DNA from 2 places in the Lysinibacillus sp. K60 genome. Region 1 is predicted to be linked to the other one. Evidence: riboswitches for the same ligand, from Rfam matches in the RefSeq annotation. Region 1 holds a riboswitch; the other holds the start of a gene.
What was found. Region 1 has a riboswitch for S-adenosylmethionine ahead of HCH28_RS09555 (YezD family protein). Riboswitches for the same ligand answer to the same signal wherever they lie in the genome.
Positions count from the first base shown of each region.

Region 2: linked by a shared signal. The riboswitch ahead of HCH28_RS21280 (bifunctional homocysteine S-methyltransferase/methylenetetrahydrofolate reductase) and the one ahead of HCH28_RS09555 (YezD family protein) in region 1 are both predicted to bind S-adenosylmethionine.

Region 1 is NZ_JAASJR010000003.1:451,200-455,371, forward strand. Features, by position in the region: gene HCH28_RS09550 (DUF418 domain-containing protein) at 1-482, shown strand, start outside; SAM riboswitch class I at 653-748, shown strand; gene HCH28_RS09555 (YezD family protein) at 819-974, shown strand; gene HCH28_RS09560 (flavin reductase family protein) at 1,064-1,549, opposite strand; gene HCH28_RS09565 (VOC family protein) at 1,699-2,484, shown strand; gene HCH28_RS09570 (amphi-Trp domain-containing protein) at 2,884-3,153, opposite strand; gene HCH28_RS09575 (cold-shock protein) at 3,297-3,497, opposite strand; gene HCH28_RS09580 (formate--tetrahydrofolate ligase) at 3,711-4,172, shown strand, end outside.
Region 2 is NZ_JAASJR010000013.1:24,592-28,763, reverse strand. Features, by position in the region: gene HCH28_RS21285 (protoporphyrinogen oxidase) at 1-932, shown strand, start outside; SAM riboswitch class I at 1,032-1,132, shown strand; gene HCH28_RS21280 (bifunctional homocysteine S-methyltransferase/methylenetetrahydrofolate reductase) at 1,221-3,068, shown strand; gene metH (methionine synthase) at 3,061-4,172, shown strand, end outside.

The DNA.
Region 1 (4,172 bases):
ATTTAACAAATCATACATTAAGAAAAAACTTACTGGTGATAGGCTTATTGCTAGTCATCGTGACTGAGACTTGTTCAACGTTATTCATTAAGATGACAACCATTCATTTATTAGATGTAGAGAGTGCATTGTATTTATTTGATACAGGACCGATTCCACCGAATATGATGTATGTCCTCTCTAATTCGGCTTCGGCTATTGTTATCATTGTTGGCTCCATCTATCTTGTAGAGACATGTAAAAATAAAGTTATACAATCTTTCATATTAACTGGACAAATGTCTTTAACGCATTATGTTGGCCATGTTGTTATAGGCATTGGAATACTAATTATTTGCCAAAAGCTGGAGAACCAAACACTTGCTTTTTCCATGCTGTATGCCTGCTGTTATTTTTTAGGATGTGTCGTGGTTTCTGTATGGTGGAGGACTAAACATCATCGAGGCCCACTTGAATTCATGATGAGGAAATGGAGCTTGTAATAAATTAATGGATTGCCATCTATTTCTCACTGACTAGGCATAAAATACTTTAGGTATAGGGAGTCTTTTAATCTAAACGACATATTGCATAGTATTCAACTAGGTTTTCTAATATTTTGTATTGACATTCCTATAGCAGAATTATAGAATTATTTTCAAGAAACGCAGTACTCTTATCAAGAGAGGTGGAGGGACTTGGCCCAATGAAGCCTCGGCAACCGAACAACAGGTGCCAAATCCAACAGATGGTGTCTGAGAGATAGGAGGGGCTATCAATCAGTTTGATGCGTTGGCCTCTTTATGAACAATAAGGATAAAAAAGAAGGGGTGTATCGTATGGCTCAGTCAGTAAAAGTAGATGATAAGAAACTAGAGGCAATTGCGAAGGCGATTCAAAATCTTGAATTTGGTGAAGTGCATATTACGATTCAAGATGGTGTGATTGTGCAAATTAATAGGCTTGAAAAGCAGAGATTTCCGCAGAAAAAATAACAATGATTTCAGTAGAACTTATGTCAAACGGCCACCTATAAGCATGAAGGATTTCCTGTGCTTACAAGTGGCCTTTTTTTGTGTAAAGGCTAGCTATAAAAGCTTTTTGGTATGGGACCGATATGGCGGCGATGATACAGCAAAGGCTCTTTTTGAGCATTTGTAATGTCTACGACCTGCCCAATAAAAATGGTATGGTCGCCAGCATCGATTTGCTGAAATGTTTTACATTGTAAATTAGCTGCGGTATCATGTAAAATCGGTAGTCCTAAAGAGGAAGTTGACCATGATGCTTGTGCAAAGCGATCAGGGATTTTACTAGCAAATAGTGTACATAAATGCTCTTGATCACTCGCTAAAATATTGACCGCAAAATTTGGCGCAGTCGTGAAATAGGGATGGAGCTGAGATTTTTTATCGAGTGACCACAAAATAAGGAGCGGGTCGATTGAAACAGATGCAAAGGAATTGACGGTTAAGCCAATCGGTTTTGTGTCATGACATGTCGTGACAACTGTTACGCCTGTAGGATAATTACCTAATGCCAATTTAAAAGCAGCTACTAAATCTGTCATTCAAATCACCTCTTTATGAAATTAGTGAACGGAGTTTGTAGGTAAACGAAACTTTTTTTCATATCCTACTAGTAACTCCTTTTCTTGAGTAAATTTTAAACTAATCAAACATACAGGTAAAGGTAATGGGGAAAGAAAGGGGAATGGCCATGACTTTATATTTTGATCATCTGGTTCATCAAGTGGAGTCACCAGAAAATATAAAGGTTTTCTTCAATAAACGAAATGTCCATACAGTGAATGGTGGGCAGCACACGATGTGGGGGACTTATAATACGTTAAGCTACTTTGGCTTAAGCTACATTGAACAAATTGCTATCTATGATCGTGATTTATTTGAGCAAGCGGCACAATACCCATATTCCCTACATTATACGTTTAAACGTGATCAAGAGCGCCAGGGATTTTCTCGAATTGCTCTGCGCACAAAAAATATTGACGAAGAGGGTCGACGCTTGCGAGCATTGGGCTATGAAGTATATGGACCAGATGCATGTAGCAGAACAAGACCAGATGGCACGGTGGTAGAATGGAAGCTACTGCATTTTGGTAAGCCAGATCTGCCAATTGATTTTCCATTTTTAATTGAATGGGCGGAGGAAAATGAAGAGCGTTTGGTTCAATTAAAGGCAAGTGGTGCCATTGATGTAAAACAGGCTATCACGATGGAATCCGTCCAATTCTACGTCAAGGACATGCAGGCAACAGTAAAACTGTGGCAAGAGGTGTTACAGCTACCAGTGCCTACGCAGTATGAGCAGTATATGTCACTACAGCTACCGAATATGCGTTTAGATTTCTATGAGGAAGAGAGTGCGATGGCAATGACACTTGGTCATGTCAAAGAGGGACCATTTGGTGTGACATTAAAGGATCCTAAACGAACAAAGGAAACATTAGTTTGTCCTGGTGCTTTTTATTGGATAAATCGATAATGAGAAAAAGGCTGGAACATAAGCTAAATAATCTCTAAATTAACAAAACATGATAACTAGGAAAACCGAACTATTCCAAAACACTTCGTGAGCATTTCAGTGGATAGTTCGGTATTTTTGTTGGCTGAAACACTTTTGACCCAGCCACTTTACATAGTGTTGAAAACAAAAATATCCATAGAATTTCTAATGCAGGCTACTTGCTTTCCTGTGGGCGAGCCGCTTCCTCCGCTATCGCTACAATCCACTCACTTTTTAGCAAAGGTGTTCACTACTCATTTTATCGAGAGGTGCTGTCACCCATCACTTTTCTAAAAGGTCTTTTTCTAGTGACATGATCTTTATTCAACAATGGAAAAATCCACTTCAACAGAGAAGTGGATTTTCGTTGCCTATTATTTATTCAATTGTCATTTTTTTCGATGTTTCTGTACCTGTATACCAATCAAATTCAATTTCAAATGAATGCTTGTCGCCCTTTTTTGTATAGGAGTAGTCGATTTTGAGCTGTTCACTTGGGCTGACAACTGTTGGCTCTGTGCCTTGAACAAAAGTGAATTCACCATTTTCTTTAAGCTTTTTTGCAATCGTTTCCAGTGTTGTTGCAAATTCTGCTACACTTTGTCGTTCTTTATGCTTCAAAATAACTTCAGTCATTGGTTTTTGCATCGAAATCCCTCCTTACGTATTCTTACTTCTATTATAGCATGGAGGGGGCATTCAGCTTAAAACAACACAAAAAGCGGATGAAGAAAACGATGCATTTCCTAATCCGCTGCTAATCTGGAACTACACGGATAGCCCCATTATGCTTATAGTTTTACAACATTTGATGCTTGGGGTCCACGATTGCCTTCCACAACATCAAATGAAACCTTTTGACCTTCTTCAAGTGTACGGAAGCCTTCCTCCTGGATGCCCGTAAAATGAACAAATACATCTTCGCCATCATCACATTCAATAAAGCCATAACCTTTTTCATTATTGAACCACTTTACGATCCCCTGTTGCATAAGCATTCGCCTCCAATGCGCTTGAATGTAAAATAAAGTTAAATAAATGGTGCTCTCATTGTGAAAATGTGAAAAAATTGCATTTTCTCTTAGAACATACAGGAATTGAGCAAAGATGTCAATTGATTGACGAAATGCTTGTATATCTGGCTTTCTTTTTTTTCACAATTAAGACTATAATGGAAATGAACAACATAGAAAGTAGGATGCCAAATGACAACGAAAAATCAACCATTATCAGATTTAGAAATCGCTAGTCAAGCAGTGATCAAACCTATTACGGAAATTGCCAATGCTGCGGGTATTCCAGAGGATGCTCTTGAGCAGTATGGACGCTACAAAGCAAAGATTGACCCATTAAAAATTACTGCTCAGGGCGAGGATGCAAAGGTAGTATTAGTATCAGCTATTAGTCCAACCCCTGCTGGTGAAGGAAAGTCGACTGTGACTGTTGGACTGGCAGATGCCCTTCATCAATTAGATAAGAAGGTGATGGTCGCATTACGTGAACCATCATTAGGTCCAGTCATGGGCGTAAAAGGTGGCGCAACTGGCGGAGGTTACGCACAAGTTATACCAATGGAGGATATTAATTTACATTTCACTGGCGACCTTCATGCGATTACAACAGCTAACAATGCTTTATCCGCATTTATTGATAATCATATCCACCAA
Region 2 (4,172 bases), on a different contig from region 1:
ATTTAGGAGAGGAACTGGTGAAAAATCAAATTGCACCAGTCCTTGCAGGTGTTTATTCGGGAGATTTACATCAGCTTTCTATTGGCTCTACTTTACCGTATTTGATTGATTATAAGAATGATTATGGAAGTATTATTAAAGGCTTTGATGCGAATCGTGAGCAATTTGTTAAAGCAGCGAACAAAAAATTTATATCGTTTAAAAAAGGTTTATCTTCTTTAATTGATCGACTTGAACAAACCTTATCCGATGTAGAAATTATCAAGGGTGTTACTACGTTAAATGTTCAAAAACAAGATAAGAACTACACTATTACCTTAGCTAATGGTGAAATTATTGAGTCAGATTATGTCGTTTTAGCATTACCGAACGATACTGTCCAAAATCTGCTACAGGATGAATCTTTAAACCGCTATTTTGATCGATTTACGACAGCGTCAGCGATTACTATCTATTTAGGTTTTGATGTGCCAGATGCTAAATTGCCAGCAGATGGAACAGGCTATATTGTTTCCCATAATTCAGACGTTACTTGTAATGCAGCAACTTGGACTAGTCGTAAATGGAAGCATACATCGAAAGAAAATAAATTACTTGTGCGACTCTTTTATAAGAGCATCAATCCAGCCTATGAGCAACTACGTGCCATGACGGATGAAGAATTGGCAGCAGTTGCTTTAGATGATGTGAGAAAGAGCCTAGGAATAGAGGAGCAACCAACCGTTGTGAATGTAACAAAATGGATTGATCAAATGCCTAAATATGATCTAGCGCATCGTGAGGCATTACAAGGATTACTACAAGAATTACATGAAAAATATCCTAATTTATCGATTGCAGGGTGCTCATATTTTGGCGTAGGTATCGGTGCTTGCATTCAAAATGGGAAAAAAATTGGCGAAGAGCTTGCAAAGGAACTTGCCAATTTCTAAGATTTTAAGTGAAAAAAAACTTAGTTATGTGAAATAGTCTTGACTCATTCGTCAGTAAACGATATGATTCTTTTAATTATTTAAAAAATTCATACTTAATTCTTATCAAGAGAAGCAGAGGGACTGGCCCATTGAAGCTTCAGCAACCAACTTTATTGTCAGGTGCTAAATCCAGAAGACCGTTGAGTCGAAGATGAGAAGGAACAACAATGATGAATCGTTAAAGCCTTCTTTTTTATGAAAGAAGGCTTTTTATTATATAGAGACATAGAAAGAGAGGCTAATTTTATGGGATTGCTTGAAAGGTTAAAAACGCATGTATTGACGGCAGACGGTGCAATAGGCACAGTGCTATATGGCTATGGATTGGAGTATTGCCATGAGGAAATGAATGTTCAGAGACCCGAGTTAATTGAAAAGATTCATAGAGAATATATTGCAGCTGGTGCTGACATCATTCAAACGAATACGTACGGTGCAAATGCCATTAAATTAGCTCGCTATGGATTAGAATCACGTGTCCAACAATTTAATGAAGCTGCTATCACCATCGCAAAACGAGCAGCGGCTGATGGCGGTCAATTTGTTTTAGGAACAATTGGTGGTATTCGGGGAATTCGTAAAAGTGATGCAACCTTGGATGAAATATTAGCGACTATTGAAGAACAAGCAAGAGTCTTACTTGCAGGGAATCCAGATGGCCTTTTACTTGAAACTTATTATGATTTTGAAGAATTAACAGCAACCTTAAAGATGCTACGAGAAAAAACAAAATTGCCGATTATTGCACAAGTTTCTATGCATGAGCCTGGTGTTTTACAAAATGGGATGTCTTTAAATAATGCTCTCCATGAGCTTGAAGCCCTAGGTGCTGATATTGTTGGTGTCAATTGTCGACTAGGTCCACACCATACAATTCTGGCATTTGAGGGTGTAGAACTTCCTCATAAGGCATTTATGTCAGCCTATCCAAATGCTTCACTTCTGGACTTAGAGGATGGGCGTGTCGTTTATGAGTCAGAAGCTGATTATTTTGGTCGAGCGGCTGTTGAATTGCGTGATCAAGGTGTACGCTTAATAGGGGGCTGCTGTGGTACAACACCCAAACATATTGCAGCAGCAAAGAAGTATTTAGAAGAGTTATCACCGGTTCAGGAGAAGCATGCGAAGCCTAAAAAGATTGAGATTGTTCGGGAAGCGGAGCCAACAAAGTATGAGCCTCTTCATGAAAAAGTTAAACGTGAACGCTCTGTCATAGTAGAGTTGGATACACCTAGACATTTAGAGATCGATGGGTTCCTTGAAGGAGCAAAGCAATTATATGATGCAGGTGCAGATGTAGTTATGATGGCAGACAATTCACTGGCCTCTCCACGTATTAGTAATATTGCAATGGGCGCATTGTTGAAGAGCACACATAGTGTACGCCCACTAACTCATATTACATGTCGCGACCGTAATTTAATTGGTCTACAATCCCATTTAATGGGGTTAAATGCTTTAGGTATTCATGATGTGTTGGCCGTTACGGGTGATCCAACGAAAGTAGGAGATTTCCCAGGTGCGACAAGTGTTTATGATGTATCTTCCATGGAGCTAATCCAATTAATTAAGCAATTAAATGAAGGGGTCTCGTTCTCAGGTAAGCCACTTCGTAAAAAAGCAAATTTTTCAGTTGCTGCTGCATTTAATCCAAACGTCCGTGTGTTAGATCGTGCTGTGACACGCTTGGAGAAGAAAATTGAGCATGGGGCAGACTATTTCATTTCTCAACCAGTATATACGAAAGAGAAGATTGTAGAGATTTATGAGGCAACAAAGCATTTACAAGCTCCAATATACATCGGTATTATGCCTGTTACGAGTTATAAAAGCGCTGAATTTTTACATCATGAAGTGCCAGGTATCAAATTATCTGAAGATGCCTTAACAAGAATGAAAGCATGTGGAGAAGATAAAGAAAAGGCAACATTGGAAGGGATTGCTATTGCCAAAGAATTAGTAGAAGAGGCTACGCAATATTTCAATGGGATTTACCTTATTACACCATTTTTACGTTACGATGTGACACTAGAGTTGATGAAATATATAGAGCAATTGGATGAACAGAAAAAAGGAGTAAGTATACATGGCTAAGCACTCGATTGAAGAGCAACTAGAGAAACGTATTTTAATTCTTGATGGCGCAATGGGAACAATGCTACAAAATGAAAATTTATCAGCAGAGGATTTTGGTGGCGAGGAACTTGATGGCTGTAATGAAAATCTTGTGCTTACTAGACCAGATGTCATTGAAAAAATTCACCATAAATACTTAGAGGCAGGCGCAGATATTATTTGTACAAATACATTTGGTGGGACGCCTCTTGTGTTAAATGAATATGATCTTGGCACAAAAGCAGAAGAAATTAATAAGCGTGCAGTGGAAATTGCTCGCCAAGCAGTGGATCGTTATTCCACATCGGATTGGCCACGTTTTGTTGCAGGGGCTATGGGGCCAACAACAAAAACGTTATCAGTAACTGGTGGTATTACATTTGATGAGCTAGAGGAAAATTTTTATGTACAGGGAAAGGCATTAATTGAGGCAGGAGCCGACGTTTTGTTATTAGAAACAAGTCAGGATATGCTCAATGTCAAAGCAGGCACACTTGGCGTAAAGCGCGCTTTTGCATCAACGGGAAAAGAGCTACCCGTCATGATTTCAGGAACAATAGAACCGATGGGTACAACGCTTGCAGGGCAAACAATCGATGCCTTTTATATTTCGATCGAGCATATTAAACCATTATCAGTTGGCCTAAACTGTGCGACAGGACCTGAGTTTATGACGGATCACATTCGTTCATTAGCAGAGCTTTCAACAGGCTATATTAGCTGTTATCCAAATGCTGGCTTGCCAGATGAAGAAGGGTGTTATCATGAATCACCGGAATCGCTATCGCAAAAATTAAAAGGTTTTGCAGAAAAAGGTTGGCTTAATATTGTAGGTGGATGTTGTGGGACGACACCGGCTCATATTGCAGCCATTCGTGAGGTCTTAAAAGATGAAAAACCTCGCCAATTACCAGAAAAAACACATGGTCATGCAGTATCAGGAATTGAACCGTTATTGTATGACGATTCTATGCGTCCGTTATTTATTGGGGAGAGAACAAATGTAATTGGCTCTCGTAAATTTAAGAATTTAATCATCGATGGGAAATTTGAGGAGGCCGCAGAGATTGCACGTGCTCAAGT